DNA from 4 places in the Saliniradius amylolyticus genome. Region 2 is predicted to be linked to each of the others. Evidence: predicted binding sites of a transcription regulator. Region 2 holds the regulator's gene; each other region holds the start of a gene.
What was found. Region 2 encodes FliA, which starts transcription of late flagellar genes. Its sites were predicted from a motif close to CTAAAGNTNNNNNNNNNNNNGCCGATA; they were not measured.

Region 1: a site for FliA is predicted at 3,510-3,536, ahead of HMF8227_RS05640 (flagellin N-terminal helical domain-containing protein). Genes of this name have one in related genera too.
Region 3: a site for FliA is predicted at 3,274-3,300, ahead of HMF8227_RS05650 (flagellin N-terminal helical domain-containing protein). Genes of this name have one in related genera too.
Region 4: a site for FliA is predicted at 2,628-2,654, ahead of HMF8227_RS10065 (DUF5610 domain-containing protein). Genes of this name have one in related genera too.

Annotation. Positions count from the first base shown of each region.
Region 1 is NZ_CP029347.1:1,190,090-1,194,461, forward strand. Features, by position in the region: gene HMF8227_RS05625 (energy-coupling factor ABC transporter permease) at 1-645, opposite strand, end outside; gene xthA (exodeoxyribonuclease III) at 645-1,451, opposite strand; gene HMF8227_RS05635 (flagellin N-terminal helical domain-containing protein) at 1,694-2,689, shown strand; gene HMF8227_RS05640 (flagellin N-terminal helical domain-containing protein) at 3,606-4,372, shown strand, end outside.
Region 2 is NZ_CP029347.1:843,429-847,800, forward strand. Features, by position in the region: gene flhF (flagellar biosynthesis GTPase FlhF) at 1-321, shown strand, start outside; gene HMF8227_RS03970 (MinD/ParA family protein) at 318-1,190, shown strand; gene HMF8227_RS03975 (RNA polymerase sigma factor FliA) at 1,187-1,912, shown strand; gene cheY (chemotaxis response regulator CheY) at 1,961-2,344, shown strand; gene HMF8227_RS03985 (protein phosphatase CheZ) at 2,378-3,127, shown strand; gene HMF8227_RS03990 (chemotaxis protein CheA) at 3,137-4,372, shown strand, end outside.
Region 3 is NZ_CP029347.1:1,195,014-1,199,385, reverse strand. Features, by position in the region: gene fliS (flagellar export chaperone FliS) at 1-182, opposite strand, end outside; gene fliD (flagellar filament capping protein FliD) at 214-1,638, opposite strand; gene HMF8227_RS05655 (flagellar protein FlaG) at 1,664-2,101, opposite strand; gene HMF8227_RS05650 (flagellin N-terminal helical domain-containing protein) at 2,177-3,169, opposite strand; gene HMF8227_RS05645 (flagellin N-terminal helical domain-containing protein) at 3,446-4,372, opposite strand, start outside.
Region 4 is NZ_CP029347.1:2,156,718-2,161,089, forward strand. Features, by position in the region: rRNA gene HMF8227_RS10055 (16S ribosomal RNA) at 1-323, opposite strand, end outside; gene HMF8227_RS10060 (RNA recognition motif domain-containing protein) at 829-1,257, shown strand; gene HMF8227_RS10065 (DUF5610 domain-containing protein) at 1,324-2,595, opposite strand; gene trmA (tRNA (uridine(54)-C5)-methyltransferase TrmA) at 2,748-3,845, shown strand; gene fabR (HTH-type transcriptional repressor FabR) at 3,842-4,372, opposite strand, start outside.

The DNA of each region.
Region 1 (4,372 bases), 350 kb from region 2:
GAACAGATAAAACTTATCGTAAAAAGTGTAGGCCCAAGAGGGCTTATAAATGATCATCAGCGTCATCGTCATGCCGTTGAGCATGGCTTCGGGGAATAACAGTAAAGGAATAAGAATCAGGTAGTTATCCTGGATCACCGGCCAGCTGTGAATGCCCTCTAAAAGGTAGTAGCCACCCAGTAGGGTCATTTTTAACGCGATCATCAGTGCACCGGGGACAAAGGCGCACAGGAATATATAAATAAACACATTACGCGGTAATTTGTGAAATACCACGTTGTAGATGATATAGCTCAGGCTGATGGGAATGATTACCCCTAAGGTGGCGTTGATACCCAGCATGGGCCAGCTTTCATAACCTATCAAAGTAACCCCGAGAAGCGCTAATATCCCACTTATAATAGCTCGGCGGTAGCCTAGGGCTAATGTCAGTGCAGTTAGCCACAAAAAGTGCACATTCAGGCCGTCGTAGATGCCGGTACGAAATAGCCAAAGGAAAAACACACAGGCGGCTGAGCCGAATACCAGGTGTTGTGAGCGCCTATCGCCCAGTAATTCACTGGGCGACTGGTGGCGCAGGCCGAGCAACACAAAAACAATTAAGGCGGCCCAAGCAGCGATCTGAAGTGGTGTTAATCCCCACATTAAGAATAATCAGCCCAGATCGGCGCGTGGTCAGATGGCTTTTCAATGCCCCTTAGCTCGTAATCAATGCCGGCGTCGGCGAGTTTGTCGTGCAGAGGCGTGGTCGCCAGGATCAGGTCGATGCGCAGCCCGCGGTTGTCGTTAAAGCCCTTTGAGCGATAGTCAAACCAGCTGAACTGATCGTCGACGTCTGGGTTCAGGCTGCGGAAGCTGTCTTTCAGCCCCCAGCTTAACAGGTTGTTCAGCCACTCTCGCTCTTCCGGAAGAAAGCTGCATTTGCCGGTCCGTAGCCAGCGTTTACGATTCTGCTCACCGATACCAATGTCCCGATCCTGATGAGAAATATTCAAATCGCCCATCACGATCAACTGCTCGTCGTTACGGTGATACTCGCGCAGATAGTTATTCAAGTCGGCGTAGAAACGACGCTTAGCGGGAAATTTGGTTTCATGTTCCTGATTTTCACCCTGAGGGAAGTAACCGTTCAGCACGCGGACCGGTTGTCCATTTTCGTCTTTATAAGTGGCCATAATCATCCGTCGTTGTGCTTCTTCACTATCACCGGGAAAGCCACAACGAACATCACTCGCTTCTTGCTTGCTGAGCAAGGCCACACCGTAGTGGCCTTTCTGACCATGATAATGCACCTGATACCCCATGGCCTGTACATCGGCAAGGGGGAATTGGTCGTCATGCACCTTGGTTTCCTGTAAGCCGATCACGTCCGGTTGATGTTTGTCTATCAGCGCCTGGAGCTGGTGTAGTCGAGCGCGGATGCCATTGATGTTAAAGGAAATAAACTTCATAGGTTGAGGTTTTCCGAGTGCGTTAATGGCGGCAATGGTAGCAAATCTCTTTGAGCAAGATAACCCCGAACCCCTTGCCCTGATAGGCTTCAGCCGGGTGATAAAAAAACTTCTTAAGTAATTTTTTTGTCTGCCGTTAAAGGAATTGTCCGGGGGTGAGAGACCGGACAGAAGAAGAAGAGAGATAAGGTTGGGGGTGAGAGCCCAACCGTCTTTTCCAAGAGAGATTGAGGAGAATAGTCATGCCATTATTTGTAAACACTAATGTTAGCTCATTAAATGCCCAGCGCCAACTGATGAGTTCGGGCAACGGTCTGGACCAGGCGTTTGAGCGTTTGTCATCGGGCTTCAGAATTAACAGTGCGTCGGATGACGCGGCGGGTCTTCAGATTACCGACCGTCTGCAATCGCAGATTATGGGTCTGAACCAGGGCAACCGAAATGCCAACGACGGCATCTCTTTGGCGCAGACAGCCGAAGGTGCCATGAACGAAATGACCAGCATGTTCCAGCGTGTTCGTACATTGGCCTCCCAGGCAGCGAACGGCTCGAACACGGATGAAGACCGGATTGCGATCCAGGAAGAGATTCGGGCATTGATGGATGAAGTCAATCGAATCGCGTCGGATACGACCTTTGGTGGTCAGAACCTGTTGGACGGCAGTTACTCAGCGAGTTTCCAGGTTGGTGCAGATGCGGTGCAAACCATTGGCTTTAGCATGAAAGAAGTGGGAAATACCGCCAATGGTGCGAACAGTTTAACGGCCAATGGAGGTTTTACCCTGTCAGGTATAGCGGGTATAGCCAGTGCGGTGTCGGGCAATGCGCTAACGGATGTCATTGGTGCGAATGGCGTGTCGGCCTTTTCGGCACTGGATACGACGCTGGCGTTAGCGGATTTGGCGTTCAGTGCAGCGAATCTTGCCGCGACCACGATATCGGTATCCTCCCAGGTCAATGCGCAGTTAACCCTGGCGAGTATGGACTCATTGATTGCAGTGGTGGATAAGAAGCGTGCTGAGTTGGGTGCGGTTCAGAACCGTTTCCAGTCCACGATTAATAACCAGGCCAATATTTCAGAGAACCTGAGTGAAGCGAAGTCGCGAATCAAAGATGCGGACTTTGCGGAAGAAACCGCGAAGCTGACTAAGAATCAGATACTGCAACAGGCTTCACAGACCATTTTAGCGCAAGCCAATCAGCGCCCTCAGGCAGCACTGAGTCTGCTTCAAGGGTAAGCTTTTCAATCCCAGTAACGCTACTGGGAAAGGTATTGCCCCCTTACCATAGGAAGGGGTAGAGATAAGGGGGCAAAAGTGGAAAGTAAGACCGCGGAGGCTACTTACTAACCGAGGCAGGAACGACATTTTTCCGTCACTTCCCGCCATAAAAAAGATAAAAGCAAGTACTATACCAATAATAACTGGTCGCTTAGATATTCTCTCAACTCTCTGAAGCCAAAGGCGGCAGGAATCTGCCGTCTTTATTTCTTTGTACCTCAGAGCCCCTGTAACGCCCGCTATATCCCCATTATCGAAGCGGTAAATTTTTTCCTAAATTGTCTCCGGTTGCCGCCGATATAATCTACAAGTCTAATAAGGTTTTTCTTTCGCAGCATTATTGCAAAGGCTGAAGAGAGTGTTAGAGGGCAGATGGAGTTTTTTATGATACACCTTTTGCGAAGTACATAGCTTATCGGCTGTGTTGGTCCGTATACCAATTTGTAGCGTAGCAGGTGTCCAGTAGTGGCAAGTGGTTGCTGTATTGGCTTCTGTTTTCTTATGCTTATCTATGTTTTTTTTATTTTTTTTGTTAAGGCTTTCATTAGTCGATGTTTTTATTTGTAACCTATTGGTTTTAAGTTTTATATTCTGTTGATAAATTTAGCTTTTATAGGGTTTTCTGGTGTAAGAGTGATAAGTTATCTGTGAGTTATTGCATTCCAGTAGTTCATGTTGCGCCAGTCTTTTCTTTTCTTTTTATTTCCTCCCTGTTTCATGTAATTGGTTGTTATATATGTGGTTTATTTCCCTTTTCTTTGGGGTGGCAAAAAAAATCCTAAAGGAAGCAAGTTGCCGCCCGATAACCTAGGTAAGTCGAACTACAACCTGTATGACGGCTTATCGAATTAACACATAGATTGAGGGTGTAACTATGGCCTTATATGTAAATACAAATGTCAGCTCGTTGAATGCTCAGCGTCAGCTGATGACTTCAGGCAATAATCTGGACCAGGCGTTTGAACGCTTGTCATCAGGCTTCCGTATTAACAGCGCAGCTGATGATGCGGCTGGTCTTCAAATTTCAGATCGTCTGGAGTCTCAGATTCAAGGTCTGAACCAAGGCAACCGGAATGCTAATGATGGTATTTCCTTGGCTCAAACCGCCGAAGGTGCGATGAACGAAGTCACTAACATGTTTCAGCGTGTGCGTACTCTGGCTTCTCAAGCTGCCAACGGTTCAAACACCGATGAAGATCGCTTAGCGATCCAGGAAGAAATTCGTTCATTGATGACAGAGGTGAACCGTATAGCATCAGATACCACTTTTGGTGGTCAGAATCTGCTGGATGGTAGCTATGAAGCGAGCTTCCAGGTTGGTGCAGACGCGGTCCAAACCATCGGCTTCAGCATGAAAGAAGTGGGAAATACCGCGAATGGTGCAAACAGCCTGACGGCTAACGGCGGCTTTACCCTGTCGGGTATTGGCGGTATTGCCAGTGCCGTTACCGGTAACGCTTTGACGGACGTTGTTGGTGCCAATGGTGTTTCAGCCTTCTCGGCATTAGACACCACGTTGGCCTTGGCTGATATTGCCTTTAGTGCCGCTAGCCTTGCTGCGACTACAATTTCTGTTTCCTCACAGGTTAATGCTCAGTTAACACTTGCGAGTATGGATTCATTGATTGCGGTGGTGGATAA
Region 2 (4,372 bases):
AGTATCAATCATTATCTGGTGCTGGCTGCCAATGCCCAGCGTCAGGTTATGACGCACACCCTCGACACCTATGGACAGATTCCGCTAAAAGGCTGTATTCTGTCAAAATTAGACGAGTGCTACAGTTTAGGGGAAGCTGTCAGTGTCGCGATCGAGCAGCGCTTGCCGGTAAGTTACTTGACCGATGGTCAGAGAGTGCCGGAAGACATTAAGGCGGCCGATGCAAAATATTTGATCTCATGCGCGGCCAGACTCTATAAACAATTTGCGCTCGGAGCGGCCAAAACCCAACGAGCGGTGAACTCAGCAGTATCAATATGATTGAGGATCAGGCGAGTAGCTTACGAAGAATGAATCAGCCTAAGCAGATTAAAGTGATTGCGGTCACAGGGGGAAAAGGGGGTGTGGGTAAAACCAATATCACCCTGAACACGGCTATCGCCATGGCCAAGCAGGGCAAGCGCGTTATGGTGCTGGACGCCGACTTGGGACTGGCTAACGTGGACGTTATGCTTGGGCTGAGAGTCGAAAAGAACCTGTCTCATGTGTTGTCCGGCGAGTGCTTGTTGGATGAGATTCTGGTAGAGGGCCCTCATGGCATCAAGATTGCCCCAGCCAGTTCCGGCACCCAGAGTATGACCGAACTCAGCCCCACAGAGCACGCTGGCTTGATTCGCGCCTTCAGTGAATTGCAAAGCCAAATCGATGTTCTGATTGTGGATACCGCCGCCGGTATCTCCGACATGGTATTAAGCTTTTCCCGAGCCTCTCAGGACATTATGGTAGTGGTTTGCGACGAGCCCACCTCCCTGACCGACGCTTATGCTTTGATCAAAATTTTGAATCGCGATTATGGCGTATTCAAATTCAAGGTCGTGGCCAATATGGTTAAAAACCTGCGCGAAGGGCAGGAGTTGTTTGCTAAGTTGTCCAAGGTAACCCATCGATTTTTGGATGTCGCTTTGGAACTGGTGGCCACGGTGCCCTTCGATGAAAATATCCGTAAGGCTGTGCGCAAGCAGCAGCCTATTGTGGATGCCTTCCCGGGTTCGCCTGCATCTGTCGCCATTACCAACCTGGCCAAACAGGCTTTGCGTTGGCCGGTTCCGGAGCAGGCTGGTGGACATTTGGAGTTTTTCCTGGAGCAGTTGGTAAATCACGACCCCCAAATGCAGAGAGATAAGGCGTGAACAGTAAAGCGGCAGCTTATCAACAACAAGACGATAAACGTCAACTGATCGAACAGCATGCGCCTTTGGTGAAGCGCATCGCCCATCACCTGATGGCAAGACTGCCAGCCAGCGTGCTGGTTGATGACTTGATCCAATCGGGGATGATCGGGTTGTTGGAGGCGGCCAAAAACTTTGATGGTTCCAAGGGAGCCAGCTTTGAAACCTTTGCCGGTATCCGTATTCGCGGTGCCATGTTGGATGAGATTCGAAAAGGTGACTGGACCCCGCGTTCGGTGCATAAGAATGGCCGCGCTATTGCCGAAGCTATTTCCGAGGTGGAAAAAGAGACCGGTCGCGACGCTCGCGATCTGGAAGTGGCTGAGAAAATGCAGGTCAGCGTGGATGATTACCACCAGATGCTCAATGAAGTGAATGCGGGTCGGATGATCGGTATTGAGGACCTGGGAGTAACAGAAGATGTGCTCAGTACCGAAGAGTCTCGCCAGGCAGACACGCCTTATCGTGATCTGGAACAAGGTGCGTTTCAAAAGGCGCTCGCCCACGCGATTACCACTTTGCCGGAGCGGGAAGCCATAGTATTGTCCCTGTATTATGACGAAGAGTTGAACTTACGAGAGATCGGCGAGGTACTTGACGTCAGTGAATCCAGGGTGAGTCAGATTCATAGCCAGGCGATGTTGCGTTTGCGGACTCGGATGCAAACTTGGCAGGCCGCCTAGAAAGCAGTATGTTAATTCTAATCAGTGCAATCCTCATCGGAGGCAGTTTTGGATAAAAATATGAAAATTCTTGTTGTTGATGACTTTTCAACAATGAGACGAATCATTAAAAACCTTTTAAAAGATCTTGGCTTTACCAATGTCCAGGAAGCGGACGACGGTAACACTGCACTGCCAATGCTTCAGCAGGGAGATTTCGACTTTGTCGTGACCGACTGGAATATGCCGGGCATGCAAGGTATCGACCTGTTACGGGCCATTCGTTCCGATGATAATCTAAAGCACCTTCCCGTATTGATGGTGACCGCGGAAGCCAAGAAAGAGCAAATCGTGGCGGCGGCCCAGGCCGGAGTCAACGGTTATGTCGTTAAGCCGTTCACTGCAGCCACATTGAAAGAAAAGCTCGACAAAATTTTCGAACGCCTGGGTTAATCCGGCGCCTCCTACCCGAATAAGGAACGCCCGATGACAGATAAATCCAATACCCCCATCTCCCTGGAAGAAGCCAGGGAATTGGTGCAATTGCTTGAGCAAGGCGATAATGAGGGAGCTAACGCGCTGTTGGAATCCATCAGCTTGCGGGACTCCACCGAGCTGTTTGCCGAAGTGGGCAAACTGACCCGCCAGCTGCACGATTCATTGAATAACTTTCAATTGGATGCCCGCATTGCCAACCTGGCCAATGAAGACATTCCCGACGCCAAGACCCGACTAAACTATGTGATCGAAACCACGGAGCAGGCTGCTAATACCACCATGGACGCGGTAGAAAAGAGTATGCCCATGGTGGAGCAGTTGAATGCGAATATCGGTGAGATACTGCCCGAGTGGAAGCGTCTGATGAGCCGTGACATTGAGCTGGGAGAGTTTAAAGCGCTGTGCCATAAGGTGGACGCCTTGCTGGAGCAGTCGAACAATGACACGGCTAAGTTGACCGAATTAATGACCGAAGTGTTAATGGCTCAAGGTTATCAAGATCTAACTGGGCAGGTGATTCGTAAAGTCATCGACCTCGTTAAAGAGGTGGAAGACAGTCTGGTTCACATGTTGACTGTATTTGGTGAACCGGAAGTCAATGAAAAAGCTAATAAATCTGAGTCTGATTCCGATAAAGCCAGAGAGGCTGAAGGCCCCATCATCGATGCCGAGAATCGCGACGATGTTGTGACCGGTCAGGATGATGTGGACGATTTGCTGTCGAGCTTAGGATTTTAGGGGGCTGAAATGGCTTACGATGTTGACGAGGAAATACTACAGGACTTTCTGATCGAAGCGGGCGAGATACTCGACCAGCTTCAGGAGCAGTTAGTGGATCTGGAGAACAACCCAGATGATCAAGATCTGCTGAATGCCATTTTCCGCAGCTTCCATACCGTTAAGGGCGGCGCTGGATTTCTCTCGTTAACTGAGTTGGTGGATATTTGTCACGGCGCAGAGAACGTCTTTGACATCTTGCGTAACGGTCAGCGTCAGGTGACATCCGATTTAATGGATGTAATCCTGGAGTCCTTGGATACTGTCAACGATATGTTTGAGCGGGTTAAAGCCAGAGAGGATTTGGAGCCCGCTTCTCCTGAATTGCTGGACACCCTGCATCGCCTTAGCAAACCGGAATCGGAAGATGAAAAGGCGGCCGCCGAATCTGCGCCAGCAGAGCCCGAGCCCGACCCTGAGCCGGAAGCGCCGACACCCTCTGAAAACGCTGAACAGGCAGGAGAGGGTGACAGCATTGATGAGATCACCGAAGATGAATTCGAAGCGCTGCTGGATGAGTTGCACGGTCCGGGCAGCGGTCCCTCCAAGGCTGAAAAAGAGGCAGCTTCAGCGGCTCCATCCGGAGAGAAAAAAGGTGAAGACGGTGATGAGGATATTACCGATGAAGAATTTGAAGCCTTACTGGATGAACTCCATGGAGAGGGTAAGTTCAAGGCGGGTGAAGAACCTGACAAGAAATCCACTAAAGAAGCTGCGGCAACATCTTCTGGTGAGGGTGATGAAGAGATTGACGAAGACGAGTTTGAGGCTCTGCTAGATCAGCTGCATGGTAAGGGTAAAGGCCCTGGTGCTGATGAGGACAAGTCGGCAGCACCCAGCCCCTCTCCCTCTCCGGCGCCGAGTCCGTCTCCCAAATCCGAGTCTGGCTCTCCCAAGCCTGCTCCTGCGCCGAAGCCCACACCGGCAGTGAAGAAACCGGCGACCAATGACAAGAAACCAGAGCGTAAAGCCGCCGCTGCTCCGCCGGCGGAAACAACCGTTCGTGTGGACACGAAGCGTCTGGATGAAATTATGAATATGGTTGGCGAGCTGGTATTGGTCCGTAATCGTTTGCTGACGCTGGGCAATAATGTGACCGATGAGAACATGACCAAGGCCATTTCCAACCTGGATGTGGTGACTGGCGACTTGCAAGGCGCGGTGATGAAGACCCGGATGCAGCCGATCAAGAAAGTCTTCGGTCGT
Region 3 (4,372 bases), 350 kb from region 2:
CTCGTGGCTTTCGACAAGAACCGGCTCTTATTCTCGAGATCCTTCTGCTCAATATTAATCTTGGCAATCTTCATAGACTCAAGAGCACCATTCATTAGCATTTGAGTAATCTCATAAGGATCTGCACCGGCGAGCCGTGTTTTTAATGCCTCTTTCTGATAGTGCTTAACCTTCGTATTCATAACCATACCTCTTAATACTCTGTTCTATTAACTAATTCTTATTGGATGTAAAGCCCGGAAGAGAGGCCAGTTGTCCCATAAGATAGTCACCGGAACTGCGCATACTCGCAATCAACGTATCCAAAGAGGCGTACTTGTCTCTAAGGCTGGATTCTAACTGCTGCATTTGATACCGATGGTCGAGTCTATCGTCAGTGAGATCATCCAGTTCTTCATTCAGGTAATCTTGTCTGTCTTTGAGAACCCCACCTGTCTCAACATAAGTAGACAAAATATTATTAAAGGTCTCTGATATACCACCAGGATTAGTAAACAATTTACCAACATCCGCAAAGTTATTGTCTAAAGCTTCGCTTAAGCTAGTAATGACATTGGATGTATCCAGCTTCATGCTTTCATTCAGCTCGAGACCTGCATCAAACATTGTTTTAAAATCACCGGCACCAGACACCTCTGTTGACAATGCGCCAATCAATTGGTCTTTGATTGAGCGAATAGTTGCATCACCAAAAAGCGGTGAATTTACAGAAGATGATTGCTGGTTGAGCATATCTATGGTGTTGTTGAACGCCTTAACAAAGTCGTTCACTTTCTTGGTTACACCCTCTTTATCGTAATCAACTGTCGCTTTGGCCACTTCACCAGATACACTTTCCCGTTTAGCGGTAATCGTTAAGTCCTGGACCGCATCTGTAAAGGTATTGGTGGCATTTGTAATCTGGATACCATCTACTTCGATAATGGCATCCTGAGCTTGATCTTCGGCGGCAATTGCTAGGCCCCCTGCACCCCCGCCGTTTGCAACCGTAGAAAGTCTGTCAAGCTCAGCATTGTCGTTAGTGATAGTTAAATCATTACCCGCACCGGTTTCGTTAGACTCGATCACCAACAAGCTTTCAGAACCAGTATTTACAATATTGGCAGACACACCGAAATTGGTATCGGAGTTATTTATCGCTTGTCTTATGTCTTCCAAAGTGGCGTTGGCATCGATGGCAACATCGAATGACTTGCCTCCTGCGGCAAACGATAAAGTACTGGCAGAAGTAGTAATAACTTCGTCAGCAGATGAGAAAGTATTGGCCGGATTCGATGTGTCAGTTACCGCGCGACTGCCTTGGGCAATCTGTACAACACCAATGTCAAAGTTGCCGGGTGTCGCGGTTTCTGCTGCTTTAACATCAACCAAGTCACCTAAAGTATCTGCATTATCTGGTTGCCTGGTAGTAGCAACTCGTTGATTGAATTTGTCCGCACTAAGCAAGTCCTCAACCGTTTCTTGCAACTTGGACATGACCGACTTAATGGCACCAATGCCTGTCAACTGCACGTTTAGCTCAGACTCGCGCTGGGCAAACTTTTGCAGTTTAGGCTGATTCTTCGCCTGTAGTGTGGCAGAAATGATCGACTCTAGGTCAAGCCCGGAACCAACTCCTGCATTGGTAATTGTCGGCATAGTACCTCCGTAATTGGCCTACTGCTTACGACTTTTCATCGAACAGTATACCAGAACCTCTATTTAGATTATCGGCGATCTCACTCAGAGCTTGAGCAATTTCTCTCAATTCTTTTGGCGGTATTTCTCTTATCACCTCACCGCTATCTTTATCAACAACCTTGACCACGGGCGGGTCGTTGGCGTCATCGAATTCAAATACGAGACTGGTGGATTTGAGCGGGAATTGCTCATTCAACGAAGTTAATTGTTCAATAACAGACTCTTTATCATCTGAGGACGACGACGCTGACTGCTCTGAAGGCACGGGTTCGCTATCGCGGCGCTGAGATTTACTGGCCGTCTCTTGCGTACCTTGGGACACCTCAAGTACTGTTCGCTTTTCTGCTCCATCACCTGAATACGCTCCCTCTCCAATCTTAGGTGAATAGCTGACAAAATCCGGAATATTGCTGACTGACATATATCCTCCTACCACTTGGCTTAAGAGGAGGTACCGAAGCCGGTACCTCTCTCAATATTAGAGGCACTACCTGTTTTAGCCAAGTAGACTCAGTGCCAACTGAGGGCGCTGATTTGCCTGAGCCAAGATACTTTGAGAAGCCTGCTGCAGAATCTGATTCTGCGTCAGCTTCGCTGTTTCAGCGGCAAAGTCTGCATCTTTGATACGAGATTTCGCTGCCGACAAGTTCTCAGAAATGTTGGCCTGGTTATTAATCGTAGACTGGAAACGGTTCTGAACCGCACCCAACTCAGCACGCTTCTTATCCACCACCGCAATCAATGAATCCATACTCGCAAGTGTTAACTGAGCATTAACCTGAGTAGACACAGAAATGGTGGTTGCGGCGAGACTGGCTGCACTAAAGGCAATATCAGCCAAGGCCATCGTGGTGTCTAACGCCGAGAAAGCTGAGACACCATTGGCACCGACCACGTCTGTCAAAGCGTTACCGGTAACGGCACTGGCTATATCCGCAATACCCGACAAGGTAAAGCCGCCGTTGGCCGTCAGGCTGTTTGCACCATTGGCTGTATTACCGACATCTTTCATGCTAAAGCCGATGGTTTGGACCGCGTCTGCACCAACCTGGAAGCTCGCTTCGTAGCTACCATCCAGCAGATTTTGACCACCGAACGTCGTATCTTGAGCAATACGGTTAACTTCTTCCATGAGTGAGCGAATTTCTTCCTGTATCGCTAAGCGGTCTTCATCAGTATTTGAACCATTGGCCGCCTGAGAGGCCAGGGTACGCACACGCTGGAAAGAGTTTGTAATCTCTTCCATTGCCCCTTCAGCTGTCTGAGCCAAAGAAATACCGTCATTCGCGTTACGGTTACCTTGGTTTAGTCCATTTACTTGGCCTTCTAAACGGTTTGAAATTTGAAGACCAGCCGCATCGTCTGATGCACTGTTAATACGAAAACCTGATGACAGGCGCTCAAATGCCTGATCAAGCGAATTACCAGATTTCATCAACTGACGCTGAGCATTCAACGAGCTGACATTGGTGTTTACATACAATGGCATAATATAGCCTCCGCTTTTGTTTGTATTTGAGACGCTAGCCTACCCCTAAGCATTACGCCTCCAACTCTACAGAGCGACTTTAGATACAAGTCGTCTAAACTGTTTATCGACCCCATATCTTCAGGCTTTAATGTTTTTTTTAAAAATCTTAAAAAAAATAGTCAAGACCCTGTTTTATAACAACTTTTACTTCCCACTCTCATACAAAAAACTCCCACAGGGCGACCCTGCAGGAGTTTAATAATTCAACCAGTAGCGTTACTGGGATTGAAAAGCTTACCCTTGAAGCAGACTCAGTGCTGCCTGAGGGCGCTGATTGGCTTGCGCTAAAATGGTCTGTGAAGCCTGTTGCAGTATCTGATTCTTAGTCAGCTTCGCGGTTTCTTCCGCAAAGTCCGCATCTTTGATTCGCGACTTCGCTTCACTCAGGTTCTCTGAAATATTGGCCTGGTTATTAATCGTGGACTGGAAACGGTTCTGAACCGCACCCAACTCAGCACGCTTCTTATCCACCACTGCAATCAATGAGTCCATACTCGCCAGGGTTAACTGCGCATTGACCTGGGAGGATACCGATATCGTGGTCGCGGCAAGATTCGCTGCACTGAACGCCAAATCCGCTAACGCCAGCGTCGTATCCAGTGCCGAAAAGGCCGACACGCCATTCGCACCAATGACATCCGTTAGCGCATTGCCCGACACCGCACTGGCTATACCCGCTATACCTGACAGGGTAAAACCTCCATTGGCCGTTAAACTGTTCGCACCATTGGCGGTATTTCCCACTTCTTTCATGCTAAAGCCAATGGTTTGCACCGCATCTGCACCAACCTGGAAACTCGCTGAGTAACTGCCGTCCAACAGGTTCTGACCACCAAAGGTCGTATCCGACGCGATTCGATTGACTTCATCCATCAATGCCCGAATCTCTTCCTGGATCGCAATCCGGTCTTCATCCGTGTTCGAGCCGTTCGCTGCCTGGGAGGCCAATGTACGAACACGCTGGAACATGCTGGTCATTTCGTTCATGGCACCTTCGGCTGTCTGCGCCAAAGAGATGCCGTCGTTGGCATTTCGGTTGCCCTGGTTCAGACCCATAATCTGCGATTGCAGACGGTCGGTAATCTGAAGACCCGCCGCGTCATCCGACGCACTGTTAATTCTGAAGCCCGATGACAAACGCTCAAACGCCTGGTCCAGACC
Region 4 (4,372 bases), 1.3 Mb from region 2:
TGTCTCAGTCCCAGTGTGGCTGTCCTTCCTCTCAAAACAGCTAGAGATCGTCGCCATGGTGAGCTCTTACCTCACCATCTAGCTAATCTCACTTGGGTTCATCCGGTAGCGAGAGCCTAAGCCCTCTTTGGTCCGTAGACGTTATGCGGTATTAGCCACCGTTTCCAGTGGTTGTCCCCCTCTACCGGGCAGATCCCCAAGCATTACTCACCCGTCCGCCGCTCGTCAGCAGAGAAGCAAGCTTCTCTCTGTTACCGCTCGACTTGCATGTGTTAGGCCTGCCGCCAGCGTTCAATCTGAGCCATGATCAAACTCTTCAATTAAATAATCATGAATATCTTTGGCTGACACTCTTTTAACGAGTGCCCACACAGATTGTCTCGTTGCAAATTGTTAAAGAACGTTTCGCTTCAAATCCAAGCTTGGCTTGCCCTGAAGCGGGATGCGCATTCTACGCTAACCCCATCGACTGTCAAGCATTTTTATTTAAAAAGTTGCTTGCCGTTCCTTGTCTCGCTGAAGCGCTTAAATGTCTCTTCAGTAACCTCGATTCGCGTCCTGCTGCGGCGCCGTTAGTGGCTATCCCGTCGAAGTGCGGCGCATTCTACAGCTCCCCGCTTATCCTGCAAGTGCTTTTTGATATTTTTATTTCAACTGCGCAAATATCAACCACAATGAAGCGCGTTAGGTACTTCTTTAGTGCTTATTACCCACACTTTGGCCGCTAATATCGAAAGCCTCGGCCAGTGAGCTTGGCGCAAAGCGCTTTAATGAGTAACATAGGCGTGCCGTTTTAGTTTTAATTTCCATTACATTTTAGGTAGTTACATGAAATCACCTGTTATTACTGTTGTTATCGCCCTGCTATTAGCCGTTGTGGGCTACTTTCTTCCTTTCGAAGGACTGTCATTATCTCAAGGCATTGCCTTAGGTATTGTGCTCGGTGGTCTACTCACCCCCTGGCTTCACTCTCTTATCGTCAAGACAGCCGGCGATCCCGAGGATACCTCAGAAACTCAGACGTTATATGTGGGCAACCTGCCTTACCGTGCCAATGAGGAAGCGGTACGTGAGCACTTCGCTCAATGCGGCAGTGTCGTCTCGGTCCGACTGATGAAGGATCGTCGCACCGGCAAGCGCAAGGGTTATGGATTCGTAGAGATGGCGGAGGCTGCAGCTGATAAGGCCATCAAGCAGCTCAACGACCAAAGCTTTCAGGATCGCACTTTAAAGGTACGAGTCGCTAAAGAAAGATAGTTGACCTTACCTTAACCATATAAAAAAGCCTGCTTGATGCAGGCTTTTTTATTATTACCGACTCCTTCACTCCATCTTAGTGGACGGCGATGAGGTGTCCGTTGATTCATCTTTCACTGCTTGAGGGAGGTTGTCCAGTAACCTGGCATTGAACTGTTGGAACTGATTGACTGCATCAACTAAGTCAGCCAGCTTCAGGTCATCCATCATCTGATTCAACAACTCCTGAATCAGATTGTCGAAGCTTTCGACATCCTCAAGCTTTTTCTGAGCCTGGTCCATCACATCCAGCATTTTATCCAGGTAATGCGCCACCGGCTTTATTTCTCTTAAACTGCCTTGGCCGCTTTCATCTTTGAGCGATGAAACGGACTCATAAGCCTGAACAACCCGTGTCTGCTCCTGCCGACTCAGGTTTAAAGCAAACCCAGTCAACTCCTTTTCATCGAAGCCCAGTTTCAAGGCTTCGTTATAGGCTTTTTCTACATCACCATTAAAAAACTCGTCCGCCAGATCGGCTGTATCGCCTACGAGCTTGGCAATCGCATCCATTTCTTCCTGGTCCAGTTCACCTTTTACCGAAAATGCGATACCACTTCTTTCGTAAAAGCTTACCAATTGCTCAGCGGCAAATCCCTGTCCGCCGTCAGCGGTTTGACTGATACTGGCAGCCTGGCTGGCCTCGAAACGACGGATGTCTTCGAAGCTAAGGCTAACTTCGTCACCATCCTGAGTCCGAATGGTCAACGAACCTGTACTTTCCTGGCTGTAGCTAAGCGATTGAGCTGCCGTTACACTCTGACTGCTCAAGGGGGTGTTTTCCGAGAACAGCTTGGTTTCAAGATCGTCAATCCCTTGATTAATTCGCTCCCGGCTCTCGCTAATGCCTTCCTGAATGTCGTCATTCATCAACTCCCCGAGCTCTTCTTCGGCCATTTCGATGCCTTTGGCAACACCATCTCTGGCTTGCTGTAACATAGTGGTCAACTGATCATCGGAGGCATTGTTCTGTTTCGCTTTATTCAGTGCACCACTGATAAAGCCAAGAACATTTTTGACCACTTCATTAAAATCGAACAGCGGCTTATCCTGCTCCTTGGCAGAAGGTTCTGTCAGATTCGGCTTTTGTCCATTGATCTCAAGGTTCTGATTGAAGGAGCCCGTTAGTACTCGAACACTCATCAGGCGTTGAGACTGACTCAAGTTGGACAAGGTTACCGCATCCGGCTGGGCTTGCTTAGTATGACCCACCGCTTGCCCTTGCGGCTGCCTGGCATTATTCGATTGTGCATACTGCGCTTTCTGACCCAAAAACGCTTTTAATTCACCCAAGTTCATGAGTTTTTCCTCGCAATTACCCTCAGCTATTGTATCGGCGGCGCTCTGTAATAGTTTAGTTTTTAATCAGCGATTTAATTCTCAAAATGGATTCTACATTGAACAACAGCCCAAAACCCTTAGAATCCTCTGCGGCATTAGCAGGAGTAATAATGAGAGCAACCCAGATCGATCCCACAACCTATGATCAGCAACTTGAGCAAAAAGCTCAGGCATTGCGTACTCAGATGTCAGCCTTTTCCATGCCGACACTTGAGGTTTACGCCTCAGAGCCCAGTCACTATCGCTTGAGAGCCGAGTTTCGCGTCTGGCATGACGGTGACGATCTTTACCACATTATGTTCGATCCTGATACTAAGGATAAATATCGGGTCGACCATTTTTTGCCTGGCAGCCGATTAATTAACTCGGTGATGCAGGAGCTTTTGGCATTATTGAGGCCCAATGCCACCGCCAGGCGTAAGCTCTATCAGATCGACTACTTAAGTACTCTTAGCGGTGAGATTCTGGTTAGCCTGATCTATCACCGGCCGTTGGATAGCGAATGGCAGCATGCGATTCAAGCGATCCTGGCTGAGCTTCGCAAAGATTATAAAATTGACATTGTCGGCCGAGCCCGTAAGCAAAAGGTCTTGCTGGACAAGGACTACGTCATGGAGTCGCAGCCGGTTAACGGTCAGCACTTCCAGTTTAAGCAGGTGGAGAATAGTTTCACCCAACCCAACGGGCTGGTGAACTCCAAGATGATTCAATGGGCGTTGGATGCGAGTCAAAATAGCAGGGGTGATCTGCTGGAACTGTATTGCGGACTGGGTAATTTTACCCTGCCTCTGGCTCAGAACTTCCGTCGGGTACTTGCAACGGAAATCTCCCGCACTTCAGTAAAAGCGGCCCAATACAACATTGAGGCAAACCAGGTAAATAACGTCACCGTGTTGCAGATGTCGAGTGAAGAGTACACCGAGATCCAGGCGAGTGGTCAGAACCACAAGAAGCTCAAAGGCGTTAATTTAGCCGATTACGATTGTAAGACGGTACTGGTTGATCCGCCCAGAGCCGGTCTGGACCGGGATACGTGTAATATGGTCAGCGAATACCAGAATATCATCTATATTTCCTGCAACCCGGAAACACTCGCTGACAACTTAGCTCTGCTGACAGAGACGCACGAGGTCAAACGCTTTGCTTTATTTGACCAGTTTCCTTACACCCATCACGCCGAATGCGGTGTTTATCTACAAAAACGCTAACGTTCTGCCATCGCTTTGGCACCGCGAGCAATAAAGCGTAATTGTTCTACCAGGCGCTCGGCCAGCTCTCGACGACGCTCGAGGCTGGCATCCACTGCCTCTGCCCCCGTACTGAATACCAGCTTAACCATCGCTTCCGCCTGCAGGCTAGCCAGCTCCTGCCCTAATCCCGTATGCGCCATAATGTAATGGGTGAGTTCTTCGATAAAATGCTGAATTTCACGTAAGACCGCCGCACGAAAGGCCGGGGAAGTCCCCGAGTGCTCTCTCAACAAGAGCCGGAATTCATTGGTGTTGGACTCAATAAACTCCATAAAGGTGATCACTGATGTTGAAATAACACCGCCGCCCGCATCGATACGAGAGCGGGCCTGACGCATTAGCTGACGCAATGCCAACCCCGCTTCATCCACTAAAGTCAGGCCCAGATCGTCTATATCGTCAAAATGACGGTAAAAGGAGGTCGGCGCAATGCCCGCCGCCCTGGCGATTTCCCGCAAACTCACGCTCGACAGGCTTCGCTGCTC